4 regions of the Cryobacterium sp. W22_MBD10_FK3 genome follow, and region 1 is predicted to be linked to each of the others. Evidence: predicted binding sites of a transcription regulator. Region 1 holds the regulator's gene; each other region holds the start of a gene.

What was found. The regulator HspR, encoded in region 1, represses chaperone genes until heat shock. The targets are predictions, from matches to a motif close to AAGTTGAGTCNNNNNGACTCAACTT.
Region 2: the regulator HspR is predicted to act here: its motif matches at 2,719-2,743, upstream of ACEN2M_RS12015 (Hsp20/alpha crystallin family protein).
Region 3: the regulator HspR is predicted to act here: its motif matches at 1,882-1,906, upstream of ACEN2M_RS03655 (ATP-dependent Clp protease ATP-binding subunit).
Region 4: the regulator HspR is predicted to act here: its motif matches at 2,838-2,862, upstream of ACEN2M_RS17455 (ATP-dependent Clp protease ATP-binding subunit).

The regions. Positions count from the first base shown of each region.
Region 1 covers NZ_JBGQOH010000006.1:164,756-171,919, forward strand. Annotated here, with positions in the region: gene dnaK (molecular chaperone DnaK) at 1-728, shown strand, start outside; gene ACEN2M_RS08895 (nucleotide exchange factor GrpE) at 728-1,420, shown strand; gene ACEN2M_RS08900 (DnaJ C-terminal domain-containing protein) at 1,413-2,417, shown strand; gene ACEN2M_RS08905 (heat shock protein transcriptional repressor HspR) at 2,428-2,841, shown strand; gene ACEN2M_RS08910 (MFS transporter) at 2,909-4,150, opposite strand; gene ACEN2M_RS08915 (TetR/AcrR family transcriptional regulator) at 4,147-4,728, opposite strand; gene ACEN2M_RS08920 (LysR family transcriptional regulator) at 4,885-5,817, shown strand; gene ACEN2M_RS08925 (putative quinol monooxygenase) at 5,828-6,130, opposite strand; gene ACEN2M_RS08930 (NAD-dependent epimerase/dehydratase family protein) at 6,127-7,161, opposite strand; gene ACEN2M_RS08935 (aldo/keto reductase) at 7,155-7,164, opposite strand, start outside.
Region 2 covers NZ_JBGQOH010000011.1:76,653-83,816, forward strand. Annotated here, with positions in the region: gene ACEN2M_RS12005 (stealth family protein) at 1-1,185, shown strand, start outside; gene ACEN2M_RS12010 (phosphodiesterase) at 1,115-2,053, opposite strand; gene ACEN2M_RS12015 (Hsp20/alpha crystallin family protein) at 2,216-2,659, opposite strand; gene ACEN2M_RS12020 (hypothetical protein) at 2,875-3,102, opposite strand; gene ACEN2M_RS12025 (phosphatase PAP2 family protein) at 3,228-4,064, shown strand; gene ACEN2M_RS12030 (type III polyketide synthase) at 4,130-5,383, shown strand; gene ACEN2M_RS12035 (class I SAM-dependent methyltransferase) at 5,388-6,191, shown strand; gene ACEN2M_RS12040 (FAD-dependent oxidoreductase) at 6,195-7,164, shown strand, end outside.
Region 3 covers NZ_JBGQOH010000002.1:146,222-153,385, forward strand. Annotated here, with positions in the region: gene ACEN2M_RS03640 (ATP-binding cassette domain-containing protein) at 1-578, shown strand, start outside; gene ACEN2M_RS03645 (carboxymuconolactone decarboxylase family protein) at 743-1,060, shown strand; gene ACEN2M_RS03650 (hypothetical protein) at 1,130-1,741, shown strand; gene ACEN2M_RS03655 (ATP-dependent Clp protease ATP-binding subunit) at 1,958-4,525, shown strand; gene ACEN2M_RS03660 (UvrD-helicase domain-containing protein) at 4,691-6,928, shown strand; gene ACEN2M_RS03665 (TetR/AcrR family transcriptional regulator) at 7,117-7,164, opposite strand, start outside.
Region 4 covers NZ_JBGQOH010000028.1:17,413-24,576, forward strand. Annotated here, with positions in the region: gene ACEN2M_RS17450 (ATP-binding protein) at 1-545, opposite strand, end outside; gene ACEN2M_RS17455 (ATP-dependent Clp protease ATP-binding subunit) at 658-2,820, opposite strand; gene ACEN2M_RS17460 (Y-family DNA polymerase) at 2,932-4,212, opposite strand; gene ACEN2M_RS17465 (TetR/AcrR family transcriptional regulator) at 4,209-4,853, opposite strand; gene ACEN2M_RS17470 (DUF6326 family protein) at 4,989-5,453, shown strand; gene ACEN2M_RS17475 (LexA family protein) at 5,463-5,867, opposite strand; gene ACEN2M_RS17480 (alkylhydroperoxidase domain protein) at 5,984-6,580, opposite strand; gene ACEN2M_RS17485 (CMD domain protein) at 6,577-7,164, opposite strand, start outside.

The sequences.
Region 1 (7,164 bases):
AGGGCGGCATCATGACGCGCCTCATCGAGCGCAACACCGCCATCCCCACCAAGCGCAGCGAGACCTTCACCACGGCCGATGACAACCAGCCGTCCGTGGCCATCCAGGTCTTCCAGGGCGAGCGCGAGTTCACCCGCGACAACAAGAACCTGGGCACCTTCGAGCTCACCGGCATCGCGCCGGCGCCGCGCGGCATCCCGCAGGTGGAGGTCACCTTCGACCTCGACGCCAACGGCATCGTGCACGTGTCCGCCAAGGACAAGGGCACCGGCAAGGAGCAGTCGATGACCATCACCGGCGGCACCGCGCTGGGCAAGGAAGACATCGAGCGCATGGTTCGCGAGGGTGAAGAGCACGCCGCTGAGGACAAGCGTCGTCGCGAAGCGGCCGAGACCCGCAACACGGCCGAGCAGCTCGCCTACTCGATCGAGAAGCTGATCAAGGAGAACGACGAGAAGCTGCCCGAGGACGTCAAGTCCGAGGTGCAGGGCGACGTCGACGCTCTCAAGTCCGCTCTCGCCGGCGACGACGACGACGCGGTCAAGACCGCGTTCGACAAGCTGAACGAGAGCCAGGGCAAGCTCGGCGAGGCCATCTACGCCTCCAGCCAGGCGGATGCCGCGGCCGGCGCGTCCGAGAGCACCGAGCCGACCACCGAGTCGGCCAACTCCGACGAAGACGTTGTCGACGCCGAGGTTGTCGACGACGAGGACGAAGCGAAGAAGTAATGACAGACGTCAACCGTCCGGACGATTTCCGTCCCGAAGACGAGAACGCTGCTGCGGGAGCGCCCGAATCGGGCGCCCCCGCGGCGGGCGGGCCCGACGCTGCGACCGACGCCGAGGCCGAACTGGCCGCGGCGGTCGACGCGACCGAGGCCTCGGAGGTGAAGCAGGGCGACGCCCCTGACACCGACGACGCCGCGACCGCCGAAGGCATCGAGGAAGACGAGCTGACCGTGCAGGACATCCTGGACGCGGCCAACCTCGAGGCCGCCGACCCCTCCAGCGAGCACCTCGCCGACCTCAAGCGGGTCACCGCTGAGTACGCGAACTACCGCAAGCGCACCGAGGCCAACCGGGAGATCGAGCGCGAGCGCGTCACCGGCGAGGTCGTCAAGGTGCTGCTGCCGGTGCTCGACGACCTGTACCGGGCCGAGAAGCACGGCGACCTCGAGGGCGACTCCGCCTTCGCGACCATCGCCGCGAAGCTGCGCGCCAGCACCGAGCGCATCGGCCTCAAGCCTTACGGCTCGGTCGGCGACGTGTTCGACCCCACCGTGCACGAGGCCATCTTCCAGATGCCCACTCCTGACATCGACGTGGAAACCGTCGGCGACGTCGTCGAGACCGGCTACTACCTCGGATCCTCGCTGCTGCGGGTAGCCAAGGTCGTCGTGCAGGTACCGAGCGATGGCTAGCCAGGACTGGTTCGACAAGGACTTCTATAAGGTTCTCGGGGTCTCGAAAGACGTTTCCGCGGCCGACCTGAAGAAGGCGTATCGCAAGCTGGCTCGTAAGTACCACCCCGACTCCAACCCGGGTAACCCCGCGGCGGAGGCGAAGTTCAAGGAGATCAGCGAGGCCCACTCGGTGATCGGTGACCCCGAACAGCGCAAGGAGTACGACGCCGTGCGTGCCATGGGCGGTGGGGCACGCTTCACCGCCCCCGGCCAGGGCGGCCAGCAAGGTGGCTTCGACGACGTCTTCGGCGGCATGTTCGGTGGGGGAGCCCGGCAACAGGGCTATTCCTACGAGCAGGCCGGTTTCGACGACATCCTCGGCGGCATGTTCGGCCGTGGCGCCCAGGGTGGCGGTGGCCGGTTCGGCACCTCCACCGGCGGCTTCCGCGGCGCCGGCGGGCCGACCAGGGGGCGCGACGTGATCGCGTCGACCACGGTCGACTTCATCACCGCCACCCACGGCGATCAGATCACCCTGCAGACGCAGGAGGGTCGGCCGATCAAGGTCAAGATTCCCGCGGGCGTCGCCGACGGTCAGAAGATCAAGCTGCGCGGGCAGGGGCAACCCAGCCCGGACGGCGGCGAGAACGGCGACATCGTGCTCACCGTCACCGTGCGCAAGCATCCGGTCTTCGAACGTGACGGCCTCAACCTGCGGGTGGATGTGCCGGTGACGTTCGCCGAGGCCGCCCTCGGCGCCACCATCGAGGTGCCCACCCTGGGTGGGCCCCCGGTGAAGCTGCGGGTTGCCCCCGGCACCCCGAGCGGTCGGGTGCTGCGGGTCAAGGGCCGTGGCGTGGTCACCCCCAAGGGCACCGGCGACCTGCTCGCCGAGGTTCAGGTGGCCGTGCCGTCGCACCTGTCGAAAGACGCCGAGGAGAAGTTGCTCGCGTTCAACGAGGCGCTGCCCAAGGAGAACCCGCGCGACGAACTGCTCGCCAGGGCCAAGGGCTAGCGACACCCCTATGGATGAGAACACCCGGGTCTTCGTGATCAGCACCGCCGCAGAGTTGGCGGGCATGCACCCGCAAACCCTGCGGCAGTACGACCGCCTGGGCCTCGTCAGTCCCGGCCGCACGCCGGGCCGCTCGCGCCGCTATTCGATGCGCGACGTGGCCCGGCTGCGGGAGATCGCGGACCTGGGTGCCGAGGGCGTGAGCCTGGAGGGCATCCGGCGCATTCTCGCGCTCGAGGACACCGTGCGGGCACTGGAAAGTCGCGTCAACGACCTGGAAACGGCGCTGGCCGACGAACTGCTCAACCGTCCGGGTAGCCGGGTCTTCGCGGCCGGCCCGGCCGGCGACGTCATCTCGATGCGCGCAGGCACCCGCACCCGCCGGTCCAACCAGATCGTGATCTGGCGCCCGCTCGACAAATAGCTCCGCGAACGGTGAGTCAAGCACCTTCGCGGGCGTTTTTGCGTGCTCTGCTCACGGTTTGCGGAGGCTAGGTGCGCTGGCGCACCGCACCGGCGAAGAAGGTCGTGGCCAGTACCGCGACCATGACCACGAGGATGGCGCCCCGCAGACCGACCTGCTCGCCCAGCAGGCCGAGGATCGGCGGGCCCACCAGGAACGCGGCGTACCCGGCCGTCGCGACGGCGCTGGCCCGCTTGGCGGCGTGCGCCGGGTCGTCGCCGGCCGCCGACAGCGCCACTGGGAAACCGAGCGACGCACCCAACCCCCAGAGCAGCACGCCCACGCCGGCGAGCCAGAGCACGGGGGAGAACGAGACCAGGCCGATGCCCACCGCCGCCGTGACCGCGCTCGCGCGCATCACCGGGGCTCGGCCGAATCTGTCGATGATGCGCCCACCGGAGAGCCGGCCGATCGCCATCGACAGACCGAAGGACGCATAGACGATCGAGCCGACCGCGGCGGTGAGCCCGAAACCGTCCACGGCGATCAGCGGCAGCCAGTCATTGGCCGAGCCTTCGGCCAGCGCCATGCCCAGGATGATCGCGGCCAGGGCCAGGAGGCGGGCATCCAGCCAGGGCAGTCGTCGACCACCGCTCGCCCGCCCGGCATCGCCGGCGGAGGCATGCCCAGCGGCGATGACCGGGGTCGCGCCGGTCAGCGGCGGCAGCTGGCCGACCAGCCACAGGGTGCCGGCGGCGGTGAGGGCCGCCACCCCGATCAGGTGCGCGAGCACGGGCAGGTGCAGACTGTTCGCGAGCAGCCCGAGGAGGCCGCCGACGAAGATGCCCAGGCTGTAGCAGCCGTGCAGGCCCGGTACGACGCTGCGGCCCATCGCCACCTCGAGTTCGACGCCCTCGACGTTCTGCCCGATCTCACCCGAGCCCATGCCGTAGCCGAAGAAGGCGAGGCCGGTGGCGACCAGCAGGCCCTCGGCCGCGATCACGCCGACCGCCACGACAATGAGGCCGAGCACGATGCTCGCCATGCCGCAGGCCACCACGAACCGGGCGCCGCGGCGGGCCACCAGGATCCCGCCGACCGCGATGCCGATCACCGAGCCCACCGAGAGGCCGGCGATGATCAGGCCCATCTCGCCGGTGCTGGCGTCGAGGGTGTCGCGGATGGCCGGGGTGCGGGAGACCCAGGTGGCCATGCTCAGCCCGGTGCCGAAGAATGCGACCACCAGGGCCGCCCGCCAGCGCAACAGGCGTGCCGGGCCGGCCGGGTCGCCCGGTCCGGCAATGGACCGGGTGCTCGCGGGCCCGGTCATGCCGGCGCTCCACCGTCGGTGTGGGTGTCCGCTGCGGGAATGAGGGCGTCGAAGGTGGCCCGCACGACCGACTCGGGGTACTCCTCCGGCAGGAAGTAGCGGTGCAGGCCCAGCCCCTCCTGCACGGCGTCGAGCACGGCGGGGCTCACCCCGCTCGCGCTGATCACGCTGTTCACCCGGGGCGAGATCGCGTCGCGCGCCCGGCGCATCCAGTCCCTGCTCAGCTCGGCGTAGCGCTCCTCGCGAAACGAGAGTACGTACAGTTCGGCCAGCAGTATCCGATCGCGCAGGCCCTCGTCGGTGAGCACGATGCGCACCAGCTGCTCGCGGGGGTCCTCGTCAGGGTCGGCCATGGCGTCGTCCAGCGGGGTGAACGCCACATCGGCGAACCTGGAGAACGCCGCGAACAGCAGGTCGCCGCGGCTGGGGAAGTGATAGGTCATCGAGCCCAGCGGCACCCCGGCGGCATCAGCGACGGTGCGGTAGGTGGCGCCGGCCAGTCCCTGCTCGGCGATGAGGTCGAGCGTGGCGTCGATGATGCGGTCGGCCCGCTCGGGATCGTAGCGTCGCGTCGTCATGCCGCCCAGGCTATCAGAACGTTCGTATATCCCAAACCGTCAAGCATCGTCCTGCGGTGTTCTTGGGTGCTTTCCGCACGGTTCGCGGCCGGGGACGGGGTGCGGGTCAGAGCGGGAGCTTCTGAGCGGGGGCGCACTGAGTCATAGACTTACTGAATGGAACTGCGCCAGCTTGAACACTTCGTGACGGTCGCCGACGAACGTCACTTCACCCGGGCGGCCGAGCTGCTGCACATCTCCCAGTCGGGCCTGTCGGCCTCGATCCGGGCGCTGGAGATCGAGCTCGGCACCTCGCTGTTCATCCGCAGCACCCGCAGGGTCGAGCTCACCGCCGCCGGCCAGGCGTTGCTCACGGATGCGCTCCGCACCCTGGCCAGCGCCGCCGCGGCCCAGAATGCTGTCGCCGCGGTACGCGGCCTCATGCGCGGGCGGCTCACCGTGGGCGCCGAGCCGTGCCTGGGATCGGTGGACCTGCCCGCCGAACTGGCCCGGTTCCGCACCGCCAACCAGGGGGTGGAGGTGCGGCTGCGCCAGGTGGGCTCGGTCGAGCTCATCGAGGGTGTGGCCAGCGGCACCACCGACGTGGCGCTCGTGGTGGTGACCGGGGACACCCCGCCCGGCGTGCGGCTGCACCCGTTGAGCAGCCAGAAGATGGTGGCGCTCTGCCATCCGGACCACCCGGTCGCGGCTCTGGCCGAGGTGGACCTGGAGACCCTGCGGGCCGAGCCGTTGATCGGCTTCCAGGCCGGCTGGGGCGCCCACATGCTGGCCCGGCGGGCCTTCGCCGCCGCGGGCTTCGAGTACCGGGCGGCCATGGAGGTCAACGACGTGCATCCGCTGCTCGAACTGGTGGGCTACAACCTGGGCGTGGCCATCGTGCCCACCAGCTTCGCGCTGAAGCGGCCCGACGACCTGGTGGCCGTGCCGCTGCCGGCCACCGTGCCGGAGTGGGCGGTGGCCGTGGCCGTGGCGGACGAGCCGAGCCCGGCCGCGTCGGCATTCCTCGAGCAGTTGCTCGAAGACGTCGCCGCCGCCCAGGCCGCGGCGCTGCACCGGGTGCCGGCCGACAGCGTCGGCACCGCCGCCTAATCGCGCGGGACTAGAAAACGAGCGGGATGCTCCCGGAGAACACGGTCTTCACCGGCACGCCGGCGAGCACCTCGCCCAGCCGGCTGACGCCCTCAGGGGTGGTGCGCCAGGCGGCATACGCCGTGTGGTCGGCGGCCGAGGCCCACTTCTCCACGACGATCACGTGGGTGGGATCGGCGTCGTCCACGATGGCTTCGATGCCCTCGTTGCCGGGCCAGGCGCGGGTCGCGGTGAGAACCTCGTTGAGGATCGCCGGGGCGACGTCGAGCGAAGCGGGGTCGAGGTGCAGGGCGAGGTGGACGATGGCGGTCATGGGTGCTCCAGATTCGGGTGGGTACTGACAGTCGAGTGTGCGGCGACGAGCCGGTCGAGGGTGGCGTTCAGCTGGTCGTCGACCACCTGCTGCTGCGGATGCGCGTCGAACCAGGCGATCGCCTCCCGGAAGCCGAGCGCCACCGGGGTGGTGCAGAAGAAATCGGGCACGAGGCCGGTGACCTTCGTGTTGTCGAAGATCACCGAATGCGACCTGTCGCCGAGCAGCGGCCCGCTCCAGTCGGGATTCTCGGCCGCCATGGTGTCGCTGGCGACGTGCACGATGGTGGGCGCCGGGGCGCCGGCGGCACGGGCGTACTCAGCGTAAATGGCGTCCCAGGGCAGGTACTCGTCCGAGGTGATGGTGAAGCTGTCGCCCACGGCCTGGGACCGGCCGAACAGGCCGACCAGCGCCTTGGCGAAGTCGGTGCTGTGCGTGAGGGTCCAGAGCGAGGTGCCGTCGCCGTGCACCACCACCGGCTGGCCGGTGCGCATCCGGTGGATATCGGTCCAGCCGCCGAGCAGGGCGATCTGGGTGCGGTCGTAGGTGTGTGACGGGCGGATGATGGTGACCGGGAAGCCCTGCTCCCGGTGCGCCACCATGAGCACGTCCTCGCAGGCGGCCTTGTCGCGGGAGTACTGCCAGAACGGGTTGTGCAGCGGCGTGGACTCGCGCACCGGCAGCGCGGCGGGCGGCTTCTGGTACGCCGAGGCCGAGCTGATGAACACGTACTGGCCGGTGCGGCCCGCGAACTGACTGATGTCGGCCCGCACGTGCTCGGGGGTGAACGCGACGAAGTCCACCACCACGTCGAACCGGCGGTCGCCGAGCGCGGAGCGCACCGCGGCGGGGTCACGCACGTCCACGGTGAGCACCTCCGCGGCGGCGGGCACCGCCCGGAGGGTGGACTGGCCGCGGTTGAGCACGGTGAGCCGGTGGCCGCGGGCCACGGCCAGGTCGGCGGCGGCGGCGCTGATCACGCCGGTGCCGCCGATGAACAGAACGCTGAGGCCGGATGCGGGCGTCACCAGGCG
Region 2 (7,164 bases), on a different contig from region 1:
CGCAAGCGCCTGCCCCGGTCCGAGGCCCGCGAGACCACCGTCGACCTGTTCGGTCGCACCTGGCGCACCCTGCAGAACATGTTCGACGACCTGGTCAGCGACATCAGCTTCGACATCGACCTGGTCTTCTCCTGGGTCGACGGTTCCTCCGCCGACTTCCAGAAGGCCCGCGCGGCGCGCATGACGTCTTACGTGGTCGGCGAGGGCGACGACTCGGAAGCCCGGTTCCGGCAGATCGACGAGCTCAAGTACGCGCTGCGCAGCGTCTACATGTTCGCCCCATGGGTGCGCCGCATCTTCATCGCCACCGATTCACCCGCCCCCGAATGGCTGGTCGACCACCCGCGGGTGACGATCATGAACAGCGAAGACTTCTTTCCCGACACCAGCGGGCTGCCCACCCACAACTCGCACGCCGTGGAAAGCCAGCTGCACCACATCCCCGGGCTCGCCGAGCACTTCCTCTACTCCAACGACGACATGTTCTTCGGCCGTCCGATCGGTCCGGAACTGTTCTTCTCGCCCGGCGGCATCACCAAGTTCATCGAGGCGCCCACCCGCATCGGCCTGGGCGAGAACGACCCCACCCGCAGCGGTTTCGAGAACGCGGCGCGGGTGAACCGGGCGCTGCTGCGCGAGAGGTTCGGCAAGGTCACCACCCGGCACCTCGAGCACACGGCCGCGCCGCTGCGCAAGAGCGTCATGCAGGAGATGGAGGCGGAGTTCCCGGAGGACTTCACCCGCACCATGAAGAGCCGGTTCCGTTCGGCGACCGACATCTCGGTCACCAACTCGCTGTACCACTACTACGCCCTGGCCACCGGACGGGCCGTGGAGCAGACCCAGGCCCGCTCGCTCTATGTGGAGACGACGCTCAAGCTGGCCCTGCGCCAGATGAACAAGCTACTCAAGCGCCGCGATCAGGACATGTTCTGCCTGAACGACGGCAGCTTCCCCGAGATCAGCGACGAGGTGCGCACCGAAGCCGTCACCGACTTCCTCGAGCGTTACTTCCCGATCGTGGCCCCGTGGGAACGCGAGAGCGTTATCGCCGAAAGCCAGCACGGCGAGGACACCCTCATCGAGAGTGCCCTCGGCCTGGGCAACGGCGACGTCAGCGCAGAACCGGGATCGGCCTGGTCATTGGCGGCTCGCGGTATGCGGGCAGACTTCCCGCAGGCATGATCTCGATGCCGGAGGCGGCCAGGCGACGGGCGCTTTCTGCGGCGTCGATGTAGTCCAGCGGCTCGAACTCGCCCAGCGGCACCACCGAGTGCAGCACGGTGTCGGCGTACACGTGCACGAGGTTGAACGCCCGCGCGCCGTCACGGCCGCGGGTGCCGCCGACGGGCACGTTGAGATCCTGGGTGTAGCAGGTGGCCGACGCGACAGACACCGGGATGCCGGCGAACGTGGCGGTCGATGAGTAGTGCAGGTGCCCGGCGAGGATGCTGCGCACATCCGTGCCGCGGAGCACCTGCGCCAGGCTGGCCTGGTCGCGCAGCTCCACCGCCACCGACAGGTCGAGCATGCTGGGCACCGGCGGGTGGTGCATGGCGAGGATGGTGCCGTCCGGCGCGGGGAAACTCAGCTGCTCGCCGAGCCACTCCAGCTGCGGCTCGGTGATCTCGCCGTAATGACTGCCGGGCACCGTGGTGTCCAAAGTGATGATGCGCAACCCGCCGACGTAGTCGACGTGGTCGATCGGCGCCAGGCTGGGCTCCTGGCCGAGCAACTCGGTGCGGAAGTTCGCCCGGTTGTCGTGGTTGCCCATGACCCAGAGCACCTTCGCGCCCAGGCGGGCGGCCGCGGGTTCGACGATGTCGCGCAGTTGCGCGTAGGCGTGCGGTTCACCCTTGTCGGCCAGGTCGCCGGTGATGATGATGGCATCGGGTCTGCCGCCGGACGCCTCCACATCGGCGAACAATCGTTGCACGTGTGCGGCGCTGTCCACGCTGCCGTAGAGGCGATTGCCGTCTGCGAGCAAGTGGGTGTCGCTGAGGTGGAGAAGAAAATAATCCGGCCTAGGGTATTCGGCCGTTCGAATGCTCACGGAGCTTCCATTCGTTTGGTACTTAGGCACTTTACGGGGATTACGCTGCGGATGCTACAAAACCAGTCGATCAGAGAAGTATGAACTTAGCGTGTACAACACGCAAAAAGACAGGACCCGAGGGATAAAACCTCAGGATCCTGTCCTTTGCGGCCTGTCGCGCTACTGCTCCAGGTGCTTCTCTCCTTCGCGCACCGTCAGCGGCTCCTGCTTCTCGGTGCTCACCTCGATCTTGCGGGGCTTGGCGGCCTCACTCACCGGGATGGTCACCGAGAGCACCCCGTTGGCGTAGGTGGCGCTGATGTTGTCGAGGTCGATGCCCTGGCCGAGGTTCAGCTGGCGGAGGAAGGAACCCGCCGTGCGTTCGCGGGTGAGCCACTTCACGTTGTCGTGGTTGGCCAAGGTGCGCTCACCCCGGATGGTGAGCAGCTGGCCGTCCACATCGATGTCGACAGACCCGGGATCGATGCCCGGCATGTCCGCGTTCAACACGTACACGTCTCCCGAACGGTAGAGATCCATCGGCATCACGCGGGGCCCACGCACATCCATCAAGGCGCCGGCGAACCGGTCCAGTTCGCGGAAGGGATCGTAGTTCATGGCCATGTTCAACTCCTTTTCATCGATTGCGGCGGCACCGGCCGACCGGATCGGCCCGGGTGTCAAAGTTGAGCCTGACCGACTCAACTATTAACATTTTGATCCGGCTCGACGGCGGTGGCAAGCCGTGACCGCTCGCGCTCAGCGAAGACTCAGCGACGTCGGGGCCTGCCGCCTGTCAGCGCCGGATGCGCTCAAGTCCTGCTCGTCGTGCCGACGCCTCAGGGGTGGGTGAGACCGGGCGCCGTGGCCGGCAGCACAGGGATCTCGCCCTCGCCGTGCTCGTACGGTTCGATCCGGTCGTGGTCGGCCGCCGCGGCACGCCGACGCTCGGACTCGAAGTCGCCCTCGAGGCCCGGGAACCCGCCCCGGTCGAGGGAACGGCCCCAGCCACGGTCGGCCTTCGCCGGTCGATCGGTGCGTTCCCTGCGGGTCTTCCTGCTGAACATATTCTGACGCTACGCCGCAGAGGCCCCATGTCAAGGCTGGATTCGAGCGTCTCCGAGCCGCGGGCGCACACCTGTTGTGCACCTTGCTTTCACGGTTCACCCATGCTCCCGTGGGACAGTAGAGAGTGCACTCGATCTCCCGCCTCACCCCCACCCGCTATATCGGCGCCGCGCTGCTCTGCGCCGCCGCGTTCGCGGTGCTCTACATTTTCTTCATCCGGGACGTCACCGGACAGGCCATCGACCAATTGGCCTTCAACGGTGCCGAAGACGGCACGACCGGCGCCTCCCTCACGCACCGACTGCTCGACCTGATCCCCTCCGTGATGGTCGCCGTCGGCGCTGTGGTGAGTCTCGTCATCGCCGCGGTGCGGCGCGCCTGGTTCCCGCTCGTGGTCGCCGTGGCCGCCGCGATGGCCGCCGTGGTCACCACCCAGCTGCTCAAGAACGTGATCCTCACCCGCCCCGAACTCGGCGTGGACGGCTACATCCCCAACTCATTCCCATCCGGGCATACGACGGTGGCGGCGGCATCCGCGCTGGTGGTCTTCCTCGTCGCGAGCCCGCACACGCGTTGGCTGGCCGGCACCATCGGCGCGGCGTTCGCCGTCGCGGCCGGGGTGTCGACGCTGGTGAGCCTGTGGCACCGGCCCAGCGACGTGATCGCCGCGCTGCTCGTGGTGGCCTTCTGGGGTTGCGTCGCCGGAGCCGTGCTCACCCGGTCGGGCGGCCGGCAGCGCGCCGCGCGCACCCCCACCCCGGCCAGGGTGGGCTTGAAACTGCAGACCTGGATCGCCGTGCTCGCCGCCGTCGTCACCGCCGTGGCCGCGGGCATCGGCGCCACCGGGGCCTTCGGCATCTCGGATGCGCCGGTGGCCTATCTCGGCGCGGTCACCGCGATCGTCGCGGTCGGTTTTGGGCTCGCCATCACCGCCACCCGCCTGTTCGACCGGCTGCCGTAAAGCACAACTCCCGCAGAATCTGCCGGGGGGATGTGCACCGGCGCAGGTGCGTGTAACACTGGGGCATGGCCGTCACGCTGAGAGCGCTCCAGACCGTTGTACCGCCCACCGTCCTTGTGCAGGAGCAGGTCAGGGACATCTTCGCCGCCCAGCCCGGCCTCAGCCGGCTGGCGCAGCGGTTGGTGACCGCATCCTTCAACCTGTCGGGCATCGATACCCGCCACACCGTGATCGAGGAACTCACCCTCGACTCGGAGGCGGCCGATCCGCAGTTCTTCGACGCCGCCACCCAGCGGCTGCTCGTGCCAGGCACCCGGGTGCGCAATGAGCTCTACATCGAGCAGGCCACCACGCTGTTCGTGGAGGCCGGCCGCCGCGCGCTGGCCGCCTGTCCGGGGGTGGTCGCCGCCGACATCACCCACGTCGTGACGGTGTCGTGCACAGGCTTCTACGCGCCCGGCCCCGACTACATGCTCGTGCGCGAGCTCGGCCTGGCGCCGTCCACCCAGCGCTACCACCTCGGTTTCATGGGCTGTTACGCGTCGATGCCGGCGCTGCGCACGGCGAAGCAGTTCGTGCAGGCCGACCCGAACGCCGTGGTCCTCGTGGTCAGCGCCGAGTTGTGCTCGCTGCACCTGCGCACCTCCAGCGACCCCGACACCATCGTGGCGTCGTCGCTGTTCTCGGATGGCGCGGCCGCGGGCATCGTGAGCAGCCGCCCGCCGGTCGCCGGCGAGAACGCCCTCGACCTCGACCACTTCGAAACCGTGATCACCCCCGTCGGTGAGGGCGACATGGCCTGGAAGATCGGCGACGAGGGCTTCGAGATGATCTTGAGCTCGTATGTGCCGCACATCATCGACGAGCACATCGAGTCGGCCCTCGCGCCTTTGTTCGGCAGGGACGAGTCGCTCACCCGGGCGCTCGCGGCGGAGGTGGTGGCCGAGGCCGGGGCGCTGGCCGAGCAGGCCCAGGAACAACAGCAGGCGCAGGATGGCGGCGCTGCCTCCGGCCAGGTGCTCACGATGCCCACCCCGGCGTCGCCGCTGAGCACCGCGATCGCCCACTGGGCGATCCACCCAGGCGGGCGCAGCATCCTCGACAAAACCGAGGCCAAACTCGGCCTCACCGAGGCGCAGCTGCTGCCGTCGCGGGAGGTCCTGCGCACGAACGGCAACATGTCCAGCGCCACGATTCTTTTCGTGATGAAGGAGATCCTCGACGGCGCGGCCACTGCCGACGGTGACAGGGTCTGCGCCATGGCGTTCGGGCCGGGCCTGACCGTGGAGTCGGGTCTGATGACCGTGCGGCGCGGCTGACGACGTGCTCGGCAAGCTCCGCGACCGGGCCGTCGACGCGGTCGAGATCATGGACGATCCGGACTGCGACGCCGAGACGCTGCGGCGCACCTACGCGAATTTCCGGTACGTCAACGCCGTGGTCTCCGGGCTGCGGCACACCTACCGGCACGACATCCGGCCCCGCCTCTCGGCCACAGCCGAGACCAGCCTGCTCGACATCGGTTCCGGGGGCGGCGACGTGGCCAGGTCGCTGGTTCGTTGGGCGGCTCGCGACGGCCTGCGCCTGACCGTGACCGCGATCGACCCGGATGCGCGTGCGCACGACTACGCGAGCGGCCGGCCGGCGCTGCCGGGGCTGGAGTTTCGCCGTGCGCTCAGCAGCGACCTCGTGGCCGCGGGGGAGCGCTTCGACATCGTGCTCTCCAACCACGTGCTGCACCACCTCAGCGGCACCGAGCTGGGCGCGCTGCTCGTCGACTCCGAACGGCTCGCCCGTGGCCTGGCGCTGCACGGCGACATCGAGCGGGCCCCGCTGGCGTACCTCGGGTTCGGGCTGGGCACCTGGCCGTTCTTCCGCCGCTCGTTCATTCGTGCCGACGGCCTCACCTCCATTCGGCGCAGCTTCACCTGGCGGGAACTGGCGGCGGTGGCGCCGCTGGGCTGGAGCGTGCGCCGGGAGGTGCCGTACCGGCTGATGCTGCGCTGGCAGGCCCCGCCGACCGGGTCGCGGGCGATTCCGCCTGTGGCCGCGCGGGCCGAGGCGGCGGACGTTGCGCAGGCGGACTCGGCGCGGGCCGAGTCGGCGCGTGCGGCCGAGGAGCGGTGACCCGTGCGTGACGTGATCGTGGTGGGCGGCGGGCCCGTGGGCATCCTGCTCGCCTGCCTGCTCGCCGAGCGAGGTCTGGACGTGGAGGTGTTCGAGCGGCGCACCGAGCCGTCGATGCTCTCCAGGGCGATCGGCATCCACCCGCCGTCGATGGGGGTGCTGCGCCAGGCCGGCGTGGCCGAGGAGGTGCTCGCGCGCGCCGTGCGCATCGAAACCGGCAGCGTGCAGAGCGGCGGACACACGCTCGGCCGGCTGTCGTTCGCGCAGACGACCGGGCTGTTCCCGTTCGTCGTGGCCCTGCCCCAGCACGAGACCGAAGCCGTGCTGCGAGCGCGGTTCGGGCGGTTGCGACCGCACGGGTTGCGCTCCGGCGTGGGCGTGGGCATGCTGCACGATCGCGGAGGCCACGTGGACGTGAGTGCCGAGCTGGGCCTGGTCGCCGAAACGGGCGTGGACGCATCCGGGCCGGAGGGTGGCGCCGCGCCTCCGGTGCTGGGGTCGGCGCGGTACGTGGTGGTGGCCGACGGCGCCCATGGCCGGTTGCGCGACGCCGTGGGCATCGCGTCCCGGCCGCTCGGCGGCGGTGACACCTACCTGATGGCCGACTATCCCGACGCCGGCGAGCACGGCACAGAGGCGGTGCTGTTCTTCGAGCGGGGCGGCGTCGTCGAGTCGTTCCCGCTGCCGGACGGCCGGCGTCGCTGGGTGGCCCTGACGTCCACGCTGATGACGGATGCCTCGATCGATGACCTCTCGGCGCTGGTGCGGGAGCGCACCGGCGTGCTGCTGCCGTTCTCGGATGCCGCACCGGCCTCGTTCTCGGTGCGGCAGCGACTGGCGTCCACGATGGTACAAGGTCGGATGGTGCTGGTGGGGGATGCGGCGCACGAGATCAGCCCGATCGGCGGGCAGGGCATGAACCTGGGCTGGCTCGACGCCGTGGCGCTGGCGCCGGCGCTCGCCCACGCGCTCG
Region 3 (7,164 bases), on a different contig from region 1:
GGGCCGAGCGCTTCACAGGTCCGCGGCACGCGCTCGACGCCGGCATCGCCACGGTCTACCAGGACCTCGCCATCGTGGGGCTGATGCCGGTCTGGCGGAACTTCTTCCTCGGCGCCGAGCTCAGCGCAGGTTTCGGACTGTTCTCGCGGCTCAGGGTCGCCGAGATGCGGGCGATCACGCTGGCGCAGCTGGGCCGGATGGGCATCGACCTCCGTGACGTCGACCAACCCATCGGCACGCTCTCCGGTGGGGAGCGGCAGTCGGTCGCCATCGCCAGGGCCATCTACTTCGGCGCGAGGGTCGTCATCCTCGACGAGCCCACCTCGGCGCTCGGCGTGAAGCAGGCCGGTGTGGTGCTGCGCTACGTGGCGCAGGCCCGGGACCGGGGCCTCGGTGTGGTGTTCGTCACCCACAACCCGCACCACGCGTACCCGGTGGGAGACAGATTCCTGGTGCTCAACCGCGGCGCCAGCCTCGGCGAGTTCGACAAGGCGGGCATCAGCATCGACGAGCTGACCCGGCTGATGGCCGGCGGCGCCGAACTGGAGTCGCTGGCCCGGGAGATCGAACGGGGCTGAGCGTTCCGGCCGGGTGAGTGCCGGCTGCGGGGCCTCATCCGTTTCGGGGGATTCCGAGGCGGCGCCATCGGCCGCACCTGGATTGGTTGCTACCGTCTGCCGCGTGAGAACCCCGCAGTAGTCGAACACCGACAGGGCACGGCCCTGGAATTGGAGCGATAGTCATGGCAACAGGAACAACCCCGATACTGGATGTGGCGGCCGAGATCAACGCTGTCTCGCTGGCCCGCACCGACCTCGACCCGCGCGCGCTGATGATCGCAAGGATCGCGGCCCTGGTGGCCGTGGATGCGCCCGTCGGCTCGTACTTCTTGCACGTCGGACCGGCAGCGGAGGTGGGGCTGACCGTCGATGACATCGAGGACGTGCTCGTCGCCGTGGCCCCGATCGTCGGCACGCCGCGGCTGCTCTCGTCGGCGCGCAAGATCGTGGAGGCCTTCGACCTCGCGATCCAACTCGACTCCGAAGGCGACACCCAGTAACGCCGGAGTCCCCGGCGGCGACATCCTCGTGCAGCACCTCCAGGCAGCACCTCCAGTAAGGAGCACCTTGTGAAGAAGCCCATCGTCGTCATGGCTCTGCTGGTGCTCCTTGCCGGATGTGCCGGTGTTGACAGCTCCGATTCCTCCACGAGCAGCTCCACCCCGTCGGCCTCGTCCACGGCCACAGCGACGGCCGGGCAGACGGCAGCACCGCCGACCGCCGCGCAGATCACCTGGGCCGGCACGGTCTGCAGCGACACGACCACCGTGAAAAACGACGTTCAGGGGCTCGCCACGGCGGCAGCTACCGGCGGCGACTCGGTGGGCACCGCGGTATCGAAGCAGATGGACACCGTCTCCGCTTCGACGAGCGCGCTGGTCGACACGGTCACGTCGCCGCCGGAGAACATGGGCAACGATCCGGAGCTCAAGGCCGTGCAGGACTCGATCGACACTGTTGACCAGTCCCTGAAGACCCTCCAAGCCAGCGCCAGCGCGGTGCAGGGAACCACGGGTGCCGCCCTGGTGGATGCGCTGGCAACGCTCGTCGGCGACACCGGCACCGTGCTCTCGGATGTCGCCGCCACCGTGCAGACCATCACGACGGCGATGCAGGACACCTCGAGCACCCTGGGCCAGGCCTTCCGCGCCGCGCCCGAGTGCGCCGACCTCACCTCCTGACGCCCCGGGCGTTGTTTGAGCTTGTCGAAACCCGGCGACGCGGTCTGCGGGTCGGCTTGCTGAACTCGACGCGGCAGCGCGCGGGAGCAATTCAGGGAAATGTCAGGATGCTTCGGGAATGAAACTCGGGCCCAGGCGTTGACTTGAGTCGAGGGCACTCAACTTTGGGGCTCAGTTCCGGGTCCGGCCCTCGCTCAGATTCCCCAGGAGGTTTCCTTGCCTACATACTTCGGCCCCGCCGGTTCCGAGAACGGCTCGTTCGACGAATTCCTGGCCCGCTACCTGCAGGGCCAGCGCGCCCAGGGCGGACGGCCCATCGAGATCACCCGGCTGCTCAGCCGGCGCACCCACGAGCTCCTCGTGCAGGCCGCGCAGTTCGCGGTCGACCACGGCCACGCCCACGTCGACGCCCTGCACCTGCTGCGCGTCATGGTGGAGCAGGAACCCGCCGCCTCGGCCATCCGCCGTGCCGGCGGCGACCCCGCCGCGATCGCGGCGGACGCCGAACAGCGCCTGCCCGAGTCCAGCGAGCGGGAGTCGCAGTCCGCGCCCGGCCTGACCCCGTCGGCCCAGCGCGCCCTGCTGGATGCCCACCAGGTCGCCCGCGCCTTCGGCTCCACCTACATCGACCCCGAGCACCTGTTCTTCGCGTTCGTGGTCAACCAGGATTCGCCCGCCGCCCGTGTGCTCGCCGAATCCGGCGTCACCGCCGAATCGCTGCAGGCCGGCGCCCAGCAGGCCGAGGCCGACGAGGCCAACGCCGCAGCGGGCAGCACGGCCGGCACCTCCGACACCCCGATGCTCGACACCTACGGCACCGACCTCACCGAACGCGCCCGCTCCGGCAAGCTCGACCCGGTGATCGGCCGCGGCGACGAGATCGAACAAACCGTCGAGATCCTCTCCCGGCGCACCAAGAACAACCCGGTGCTGATCGGCGAGGCCGGCGTGGGCAAAACCGCCGTGGTCGAGGGCCTGGCCCAGGCCATCGTCGACGGCCTGGTTCCCGAACAGCTGCGCGGCAAGCGCGTCATCGCACTCGACCTGCCGGCCATGCTCGCGGGCACCCGCTACCGCGGAGACTTCGAGGAGCGCCTCACCAAGACCATGGATGAGATCAGCGAGCGAAGCGACGAGATCATCGTCTTCATCGACGAGCTGCATACGGTGGTCGGCGCCGGTGGCGCCGGCGAGGGCGGCATGGACGCCGGCAACATCCTCAAGCCCCGCCTGGCGCGCGGCGAGCTGCACGTCGTCGGCGCCACCACCCTGAACGAGTACCGCAAGGTCGAGAAGGACCCCGCGCTCGAACGCCGCTTCCAGCCCGTGCGGGTGGGGGAGCCGAGCATCGAAGACGCCGTGCTGATCCTCGCCGGCCTGCAGGACCGCTACGCCGAGCACCACTCGGTGCGCTACACGGATGCCGCGCTCCGCGCCGCCGTCGAGATGAGCGCCCGGTACATCCCCGACCGGTTCCTGCCCGACAAGGCCATCGATCTGATCGACCAGGCCGGCGCCCGCGCCCGGCTGGCGCTGGGTTCCCGGGTCGACATCGAGGGGCTGCGCGAACAGCAGACCGCCCTCGAGACCGCGAAGACCCTCGCGGTCGCCGCGGAGGCCTACGAAGAGGCGTCCCGCTTGCGGGACGAAGCCGAGGCGCTGGCGGAGTCGATCGAGGCCGCCGTGGCCAGTCAGGGTGTGGATGCCGGTGTGCCGGCACCCTCCGCCGTGGTGGACGAGGCCGAGATCGCCGCGATCATCGCCCGCGCCACCGGCATTCCGGCTAGCCGCCTCACCGCGGGTGACCGCGAACGCCTCGCCAAGCTCGAGGACGACCTGCACCAGCGGGTCATCGGCCAGGACGACGCGGTGACCGTGATCGCCAAGGCCGTGCGGCGCAACCGCACGGGCATGGGTGACGCCCACCGCCCGGTCGGCAGCTTCCTCTTCCTCGGCCCCACCGGCGTCGGCAAGACGGAGCTGGCCAAGTCGCTGGCGGAGTCGCTTTTCGGCGACGAGAAGGCCATGCTGCGCTTCGACATGAGCGAGTTCAGCGAACGCCACACCGTCAGCCGCCTGGTCGGCGCCCCTCCCGGCTACGTCGGCTACGACGAGGCCGGCCAGCTGACCGAACACGTGCGACGGAACCCCTACTCGGTGGTGCTGCTCGACGAGATCGAGAAGGCCCACCCCGACGTCTTCAACCTGCTCCTGCAGGTGCTGGACGACGGCCGGCTCACCGACGGCCAGGGCCGCACCGTCGACTTTCGCAACACGGTGGTGATCATGACCTCGAACATCGGTTCAGAGGTGCTGGCCAGCCGGAGCGGCGCGCTCGGTTTCACCGCCGACCTGGACGGAGCGCACAACGGCTTCGGCTCGGAGAAGGCGCTGCGGGACCGCGTGATGGCCAAGCTCCGCGAGGCCATGCGGCCGGAGTTCCTCAACCGGATCGACGAGGTCGTGCTGTTCCGGAAGCTCGATCAGCCACAGCTGCGCCGGATCGTGCGGCTGCTGCTGACCCAGACCGAGGCGCGCCTCGCTGCCCAGGGCCACGCGCTCACCGTGAGTGAAGCGGCCGTGGACTGGATCGCCGAGACCGGCTACGAACCCGAGTACGGGGCCCGGCCGCTCCGCCGGGTCATCCAGCGCCAGCTTGACGACAGGATCGCCGACCTGCTGGTGGCCTCCGAGCTCGGCGCCGGTGGAGTGGTGGCGGTCACCGTCGCCGACGGCGCCCTGCGGGTCGCCGCCGAACCGGCGCGGATGCCGCTGGCGGCGTAAAGATCGCCCCCGAAACGCCCCGGCCGGAACCTGCACAGGTCCCGGCCGGGGCTTTTCGGCCGCTCGGACGCGGGCGGAATCCGCTCGTGACGACCCGCGGAGCTGACCGAAACTCATCCGCATCGCCAGCGACTAAACTGGTCGTTTGATTTGAGAGGTGTTTGAGTGGTTGATCAGGAGCTCGCACGGGAACAGGACTACGTCGCAACGCTGTACGCGCGACTTGACGCACTGCAGCGGGAGGCCGAGGGCCAGCTGAAGGCCGTGCGGATGCTCGACGTCGGTGGAAACCACCAGTCCCGCTCCGAACGCGACACCTTCGCCCGCACCTACGAGGACCGCATCGTGCAGCTGCGCGAGGTCGACGACAGGCTCGCCTTCGGCCGGCTGGAAACCGCCCCGGAAGACGGCGCCCCGGTCTACAGGTACATCGGCAGAGTGGGCCTGCGCGATGAGAACCTGCAGCCGATCCTGCTCGACTGGCGGGTGCCGCAGGCCAGCGCCTTCTACCAGGCCACGGCGGCGACGCCGCTCGGAGCCCGCTCGCGCCGCCACCTGCTCTCCAGCGGGCGCCGCATCATCCGCATCGAAGACGAGATTCTGGATGCCGCGCTGCTGGACGGCGACACCGCCAACCTGCACCAGGGCGAGGGGGCACTGCTCTCGGCGCTCACCGCGCAGCGCACCGGGCATATGTCCGACATCGTGTCGACCATTCAGGCCGAGCAGGACCGCATCATCCGCTCGGAGCTGAACGGTGTGCTCGTCGTGCAGGGTGGCCCCGGCACCGGCAAGACCGCCGTAGCGCTGCACCGGGCCGCCTACCTGCTGTACACCCACCGCGACCGGCTGCAGAACTCCGGGGTGCTCATCGTTGGCCCGTCCACCTCGTTCCTGCAGTACATCGAAGCCGTGCTGCCCTCGCTCGGCGAGACCGGGGTGGTGCTCGCCTCGGTGGGCCAGCTGTTCCCCGGCGTCGAGGCCAGCCACGAAGACGCCCCGGCCGTCGCCGCCCTCAAGGGCCAGACCTTCATGGCCGACCTCATCGCACGCGCTGTGAAGAGCCGGCAGAAGGTGCCGGCCGCGAGCCAGAAGCTGCTCGTGAACGGCGACACCCTGGTGCTGGTGCCCCAGCTGATCGAATCGGCCATCCACCGGGCCCGCTCCGGCGGCAAGCCGCACAACGAGGCCCGGGTGGTTTTCGTCAAGCACGCCCTCAACTCGCTGGCCCGGGAATGGCTCGAGCAGCTGAAGAGGCAGGGCCGGTCGATGGACGACACCGACCTGCCCATGCTGCGGGAAGACCTGCGCCTGGCCGATGACGTGCGGGTGGCGCTGAACACAGCCTGGCTGCCGCTCACGCCACAGAAGCTCGTGCAGGACCTCTACGCCCGCCCGCAATGGCTCGAACAACTGACCCCACGCTGGCGGGCTGCTCAGCGCGCCCTGCTCTACCGCCCGCGCGATGCCGAGTTCACGATCGCCGACATCCCCCTGCTCGACGAGGCGGCCGAACACCTCGGCGAATACAGCGCCGTCGACGCCGCCCAGAAGCGCGAGGCCAAGGAACAGCGCAAGCGCGACATCGAGAACGCCGAACTGGCGATCAAGAACATGGACGTGAAAGGCCTCGTGAACGCGAAGGCCCTCGCCGACAACTTCGCCGAGCTCGGCGACCGGGCCACCACGGCCGAACGCGCCGCGCTGGATCGCAGCTGGACCTACGGCCATGTGATCGTGGACGAGGCCCAGGAGCTCTCGCCCATGCAGTGGCGGTTGCTGATGCGTCGCGGGCCCCGCCGGTCGTTCACCATCGTGGGCGACATCGCCCAGGCCGCGGCTGCCGCCGCCGCCAACAGCTGGCGGGAGGCTCTCGCCCCCGTGCTCGAGGCCTCCTTCGAGGCCGACCGCTGGCGGTTGGAAGAGCTCACGGTGAACTACCGCACGCCCAGCCAGATCGCCGAGGCCGCCGAGAAAATGGCGGTGGCGCATGGCCTGCCGATCACGGCGTCTCGCACAGTGCGCGCCAGTGACTGGCCGGTCGACGTGTTGACGGATGCGCTCGACGCCGTGCGCCGCGAACGCGCCCTGGGGGTGGGCGGCACCGTCGCGGTGATCGTGCTCGAGCCCGCCATCGACGCCCTCTATCAGGCCCTCTCCGCCGAATTCGGTGACGCCATCGGCCGGGGTTCGGCCGGGTTGCTGCGCGACATCGCGCTGCTCACCCCGCAGGACTCCAAGGGCCTCGAGTTCGACGCCGTTGTTGTGGTCGACCCGGCCGCGATCGTGGAGGCCTCCGAGCGCGGCGCCGGTGCCCTGTACGTGGCGATGACCCGCGCCACCCAGCGCCTCTACCTGGTGAGCGACGGCCCGTTGCCGGCCGGGCTGGACGACCTGCCCTAGTTTCCGGAGCGCATCCGCAGCGCATCCGCAGCGCATCCACTCTGCCGCCGACTTGGCGCACAACGCCACTTCGCTGCCCGCCATGAGGCCCTGGGGCGGAAGTCGACGGATAGCGTGTCGGCGACTTCGGGCGAAGTCCCCCTTCAATACCTGTCAAGGGGGACTTTGCGGCAACTCGGCGAGCTGACCTACGCAGCCGGCGCAGGTCGGAAGGCCCGCAGCGTCGCAAGCAAGGC
Region 4 (7,164 bases), on a different contig from region 1:
AGTTCGCGTTGCTGCGCGCGCAGGCCATTGGCGGCCACGCGGGCGGTGATCGCGATGAAGGCGGTGATGGTGGGCAGGAGCAGGACCGTTCCCCAGCCCACGGCGTCGGTGGGCCACCTGCCGGCCTGCACCAGCGGGAAGGCACTGACGAGGACCGCGCCGACCAGGGCGAGGCCCAGCGCCCACCAGGCGAAACCGTAGGCCAGCCAGAGCACGGGCAGCACGACGAGCATCCCCACGGCGGGGAAGGTGTCGCGCACGCCGTCTCGGAGGAAGGCGACCACCGCCACGTCGAGCAGGGGAACGATGACCAACCACTGGTGCGCGTGCCGTTGCCAGGGTGCGAACATGCCCACGAGGGTGGCGAGGATGAGCAGGCCCAGACCCACCTGAAAACCGGTCTCGAACAGGGCTTCCGGCGCCCCGGCGAGCACGAAGCCCAGGAGCACCGCCACACCGGCCAGGAACGGTATCTGGGAGTACGGGAACTCCCGGATGGTCCGCGGCCGTACCGTCGGCGCGGGTCCCTCGGGTAGCTGCGTCACTCGACGATCCTCGCGTTCAGTGAGGCGTCACAGGCGCAGTTGCCGGCCCTCCCCTGAATTCAAGCAGGTCCGCACGCAATCTCCCCCATTGGGGGCGTTTCGACGCGCCCGGTCAGGCGTGCCCGAGCGGGGTGGCGGCCACGGTCAGGGCGTCGCCGTCCTCGGCGAGGTCCACCAGAACCGTCTCGCCGTCGCGGATGCTGCCGCCCAGCAACGCCGTCGCCAGTCTGTCGTCGATCTCGGTCTGCATCAGCCGCCGCAGCGGCCGGGCCCCGTAGATCGGGTCGTAACCGCGCTCGGCCAGCCAGGCGCGGGCATCCGGGGTCACCGCCAGCTCGAGCCGGCGTTCGCCCAAGCGGCGCTGCAGCCGGTCCACGTAGAGCTCCACGATCTGGGCGAGGTCGTCGGTGGAGAGGGCGGAGAACACCACGATGTCGTCGAGCCGGTTGACGAACTCGGGCTTGAACGCCTGCCGCACCATCAGCTGCACGGCCTGCTCCTTCTCGTCCCAGCTCAGGCTGGGGTCCACCAGGTATTGCGAACCGAGGTTGGAGGTGAGCACCAGGATGGTGTTACGGAAGTCGACGGTGCGGCCCTGCCCGTCGGTGAGCCGGCCGTCGTCGAGCACCTGCAGCAGCACGTCGAACACCTCGGGGTGCGCCTTCTCCACCTCGTCGAAGAGGATCACCGAATAGGGCCGGCGGCGCACGGCCTCGGTGAGCTGGCCGCCCTGCTCGTAGCCGATGTAGCCGGGAGGGGCGCCGACCAGGCGGGAGACGGAGAACTTCTCGCCGTACTCACTCATGTCGATGCGCACCATGGCCTTCTCGTCGTCGAAGAGGAACTCGGCAAGCGCCTTGGCCAGCTCGGTCTTGCCCACGCCGGTCGGGCCGAGGAACAGGAACGACCCGGTGGGCCGGTCGGGGTCGGAGATGCCCGCGCGCGAGCGGCGCACGGCGTCGGCCACGGCCCGCACGGCCTGCTTCTGGCCAATCAGCCGGTGACCGAGTTCGCCCTCGAGGTTGAGCAGCTTCTCGGTCTCGCCCTGCAACAGGCGGCCCACCGGGATGCCGGTCCAGGCGGCGACCACCGCGGCGATGTCCTCGGCGGCGACCTGGTCGTTCACCATCCGCGGGCCCTCCTGCTCGGTCTGCTCGGCCTCGGCGAGTTCCCGTTCGATCACGGGGATGTCGCCGTAGAGCAGGCGGGACGCCTTCTCCAGGTCACCGCGCCGTTCCGCCACCTCGGCCTGGCTGCGGGCAGAGTCCAGGCGCTTCCGCAGGTCGCCGACCCGGTTCAGCGACGAGCGTTCCTTGTCCCAGCGGGCCTGCAGCTCGCCGAGCTTCTCCTGGCGCTCGGCCAGGTCGGCGCGGAGCTTCTCCAGGCGCGCCTTGGAGGCGTCGTCCTTCTCCTTCTTCAGCGCGAGTTCCTCGAGCTTCAGCCTGTCGACGCTGCGGCGCAACTCGTCGATCTCCACCGGGGAGGAGTCGATCTCCATCCGCAACCGGCTGGCGGCCTCGTCGATCAGGTCGATGGCCTTGTCAGGCAGCTGCCGGGCGGTGATGTAGCGGTTCGAGAGCGAGGCGGCGGCGACGAGCGCGGCATCCGCGATCGAGACCTTGTGGTGCGCCTCGTAACGCTCCTTGAGCCCGCGCAGGATCGCGACGGTGTCTTCGACGCTGGGTTCGTCCACCAGCACCGGTTGGAAACGACGCTCGAGCGCGGCATCCTTCTCGATGAATTCACGGTACTCGTTGAGCGTGGTGGCGCCGATCAGGCGCAACTCACCGCGAGCGAGCATCGGCTTGAGCATGTTGGATGCCGCCACGGAGCCTTCGCCGCCGCCGGCGCCCATCAGGGTGTGCAGCTCGTCGACGAAGGTGATGATCTGGCCGTCGGCGTCGTTGATCTCCTTGAGCACGGCCTTCAGCCGTTCCTCGAACTCGCCGCGGTACTTGGCACCGGCCACGAGAGCGGCCAGGTCGAGCGCCACCAGCTGCTTGCCCTTGAGCGAGTCGGCCACGTCACCGGCGACGATACGCTGGGCCAGGCCCTCCACCACGGCGGTCTTGCCCACGCCGGGTTCGCCGATCAGCACCGGGTTGTTCTTGGTGCGCCGGGTGAGCACCTGGCTCACCCGGCGAATCTCGGCGTCGCGGCCGATCACGGGGTCGAGCTTGCCGCTCTTGGCGATCTCGGTGAGGTTCACGCCGTACTGTTCCAGCGCGGTCTTCTGCTTCTCGTCGGTTGCGGGGGCACCCTGCATGTTGGCCATCGAAACATCCTTCGCAATACTTGAGTGGACTCGACTCAAGTTTAAAGTTTAGACGGATGATGGCGGATGCGCTACCGGGAGGCTCAACGGTCGATGATGCGGCCGAGCCGGCTATTTAGCGGCGACCGTGATCAGTTCGTCCCAGTGCGTGGTCGCCCGCGGCGAGACCATCTCCCGCCGCATCGTCCAGGCCCGGTTGGTCTTGAGACCGGCCCGGCCGAGGCCCAGGTTCTCCTGACCGTACTTGGCCGCGATGGAGTCGAGCACGGCACCGGCCGCGAACGGGGCTGGCTCGGTGCCGAAGATGTCCAGGGCCGCGTGCGAGTCCCGTGCCGAGAACTCGTACAGGCTCACACCCACCCGCACATACTGCTGGTCGGCCTGCAACTGCGGGCCGAGCGCGGTGATCGCCGCCCGGTACATTTCCACCGGGTCGTCGGTGGGGTTCGGAAACGCGAGCGAGACGGCGTGGCTGACCTGGTTGTCCCGAAACGCAGAGGTCGAGGCTGTGCAGCCCATCATGTGGGCCAACGACCCCTGCGCGCGCAGCCGGGCGGCCGCGCGCTGGGTGTAGACCGACAGCACCTCCTCGAGTTCGGCCACGGTGCTGATCGGCACCGCGAAGGAGCGGGAGAACTGAATCTGCTCCCGGTCGGCCCGCTCTTCCTCCAGCGGCAGGCAGTCGATGCCGCGCAGTTCCTGCACCACCCGCTCCTGGTTCACACCGAACCGCCGGCGCAGTTGCACGGCGTCGGTGTCGCGCAGGTCGGCGGCGGTGCGGATGCCCATGCCGACCAGTTTCTGCGCCGTGCGGGAGCCGATCCCCCACACGTCGACCACCTCGACCGAGGCGAGAATCGCGGTGAGCTGCTCCGGCGAATACATCCCCAGGTTGCACACCCCCTGCAGAGCCGCGGATGACTTGGAGCCCCGGTTGGCCAGCTTGGCCAAGGTCTTGCTCGGCGCGATGCCGATGCTCACCGGCAGGCCGATCATCTTCTTGGTTGCCAGCTTGATCTCCCGGGCAATCGCACTGACCTGCTCGGCGCCGCCCGTGAGCCTGATGAAACTCTCGTCGATGGAGTACACCTCCTGCGAGGAGGTGTACCGGCCGAGCAGCTCCACACAGCGGGCGGAGATGTCGCCGTAGAGCTCGTAGTTGCTGGACCGGGCGATGACGCCCTTGGCGGCGGCCTCGGCGGCGATGCTCTGCCACGATGCCGCCATGTCGATGCCCAGCGTCTTCGCCTCCTGCGAGCGGGCGATGACGCATCCGTCGTTGTTCGACAGCACGACCACCGGCTTGCCCTCGAGGCGCGGGTCGAAGATGCGCTCGCAGGAGACGTAGAAGTTGTTCGCGTCGACGATGGCGATGGAGGGGGCGTTGCTCACTCGGCGACCCGACGCTCCAGGCCCTCCAGCAGCAGCGCCAAGCCATAGTCGAACTCGTCCGCGAACGCGTAACCGCCCCCGCCGAACAGCTCGGCGCGCGAGCGCGCGATGTGCGGATACAGCTCCGCCGGCGCCGCGACCGTGACGGCGAACGCCTCCTCGGCGCCGTCCCCCGGCTCGAAGGGCAGGCTCGTCTCGGTCAGCGCGAACCCGTACACGTAGGCGTCGATCGCGGAGAACGCGTGTGTCGCGAGCGCGGCGCTGAAGCCCTCGGTCATGAGCACGCCGAGGAGCCTGTCGTGGTGCTGCAGCAGCGCCGGGCCGGGATTGGGGCGCGATTCCATCATCCCCAGCGCCCACGGATGAGCGGTGAGCACCGACCGCGCCGATCGCGCCCGGACGGTGATCGCCTCCCGCCAGCTCTCGCCCACCTCGGGCAGGTCGATCCTCGCGAAGACCCAGTCGGCCAGGTCGTCGAGCAGCGCCTCCTTGCTCGGGACGTGGTGGTAGAGCGACATCGCCTCAACGCCGAGCACCTTCGCGACACTGCGCATGCTCACGGCGACGAGCCCCGCACCGTCAGCGACGGTGGCGGCGGCGTTGATGATCCGATCCCTGCTCAGGGGTGTGCGCGATGCCATAGTCCCATTGTTGCACTTACGCACGTAAGGCCACTCTCGTGATCCACCGTGCTGCCGCTCTTGAATTCTTACGGGTGTAAGACTAGCCTGGCTGGCATCCTTACAGACGTAAGGTGCAGATCAAAGGAGCACCCGATGACAACACGTCAACACCCCACCGCCACCACCACCGCGCTGGTGAACCAGCGGATCCCGGTGCAGGCCAAGCTCGCGGCAGCCTGGACCAGCTTCATGTTCCTCGTCATCTACATCGACTACTTCCACCTCTACCAGCCCGGCGAAATCGACGAGATCCGGGGCGGCGACATCTTTATGTTCGACATCAGCGGCACATTGATGTCAATATTCTTCGCGCTCATAACGATCCCGACCCTGATGGTGCTGCTCTCCACGACACTGCCCGCCCGGGTGAACCGCGCCACGAACCTCGTCGTTGCGGCGCTTTTCATCCCCATCTGCGTGTTCAACGCGGCAGGGGCGTCCTGGGAGTGGGCCTTCTACTACGGCCTCACCATCGGAGTCGAGGTGCTGATCCTGGCCTTCATCCTGCGCTCCGCCTGGACCTGGCCCCGCACCGCACCGCTTTCGCGTTCTCACTAGACACGGTGTCTAGACCCGGTGCAGGCACCTGGTGACGACGCCCCAGACCGATAACTCGCTCAGTTCATGCAACACGATGTCGGGGTAGGCCGGGTTCTCCGGCACCAGGCGCACGGTGTCGCCGTGCAGCCGAAGCCGTTTGATGGTGAGTTCGTTGTCGACGACGGCGATCACGACGCTGCCGTCTCTGGCATCGAGGGACCTGTCGACGATGACCTCGTCACCGTCGAAGATGCCGGCGCCGGTCATGCTGTCGCCGCTCACCCGCACGATGAACGTGGAGGTCGGATCCCTGATCAGGTGCCGGTTGAGGTCGACAGGTCCGTTGTAGTAGCCCTGGGCCGGGGAGGGGAACCCGGCGTGCACGGATTCGAGGGCTTCCTGGATGAAGTGCTGCCCGGCATCCGTCGACACCCCGGCGACCGGCGAGACGAGCGGGTTCTGAGCGTGCACGGCGTGGTTTCCCTTCAGCGACGCGACCTGTCGTTCGCACCACTCTTATTGTGTCGTGCGCGGCGGCTCTCCTGCGCTCAGCCGGCGGCGACCTCCGGCTCCCCGAGCGAGAGCATCAGCCGGTTGGCCCAGTTGAAGAATGATGCCCCGTGGATCGCGTCGGCGATCTCGAGCGAGCTCAGCCCCGCCGCGCGCAGCGCCGCCACATCCGCGGGCCCGAAGGCCACCGGGGTGTCGGTCAGGTGCACGGATGCCGCGATGATGGCGTCCCAGCGGGGATCGATCGTGATGTCGGTGCCTTCGTCGAGCAGGCGCTGCACGTCGCCCGGCCGCTTGGAGTGGTGGCTGGCGAAGCGGGCGTGCACCGAGGCGCAGAACACGCAGCCGTTGTGGCGGCTGGTCGCGGCCGCGGACAGCTCGCGTTCGGCGCGGGGCAGCCCGCCCTTGGTGTTGTAGAAGATGTCGTTGTCGGTGTGGGTTCTGGCCTCGAGCACCTCGGGGTCGCGGGCCAGCAGCGCGAAGTAGGGGCTCTCGGCGCGGCGGCGGTCCACCACTCCGGCCCAGTGCCGGTCGGTGAATTCGTCGACGGGCAGCGGCGGCAGCCACGGCACCCAGCCGAGCTGGTCCTGGGTGAAGCGGTCGGGGCGATCGAGGTCGGGCTGGGCGAGAGTCATCGGTCGGTGTCCTTGTCGGTGTCGGTGTCGGTGTCGGTGTCGGTGTCGGTGTTCACGATGTCCGCGGCGAGTTCAGCGAGGCCGTGCACCACCCGTAGTTGGAACGAGAGGTAGGCGACGAGCTGGGACAGGGTGACGATCCCGGTCACGCTCCAGCCGGCGTCGAGCAGCGCGTCCAGTGCCGCGGGGCTCGCCTCCCGCGGGCGGAAGATCAGCAGGTGGGTGTGTTCCAGGGCGGCGACCAGGCGGGGGCCGAAGAGCTCCCGGTTCTCCTGGGCCACCCGGTAGCGGTCGCCGTCGGTGCTCTCGGTCACGAGCCCGGCCTCGCGGTAGCTGCCGAACGGGCCGTGGCCGGCGCCGCGGGCCAGCTCGGCGGCCAGGGCGGTCGACTGAGCGGGATGCTCGGCCTCCTCGGCGAGCTTGCCGGAGTAGAACGGCCACAGCAGGGCCTCATTGTGCAGGCCCACGGCGAAGGCGGCGATCGTCAACCGTTCGCTGAGGCTGACCTCGGCGTCGTCCACCGGCGAGAACAGGGCGTCGAAGCTGCGTTGGGCGTTCCGGCGGGCGTCGGGGCGGGCGGCGCG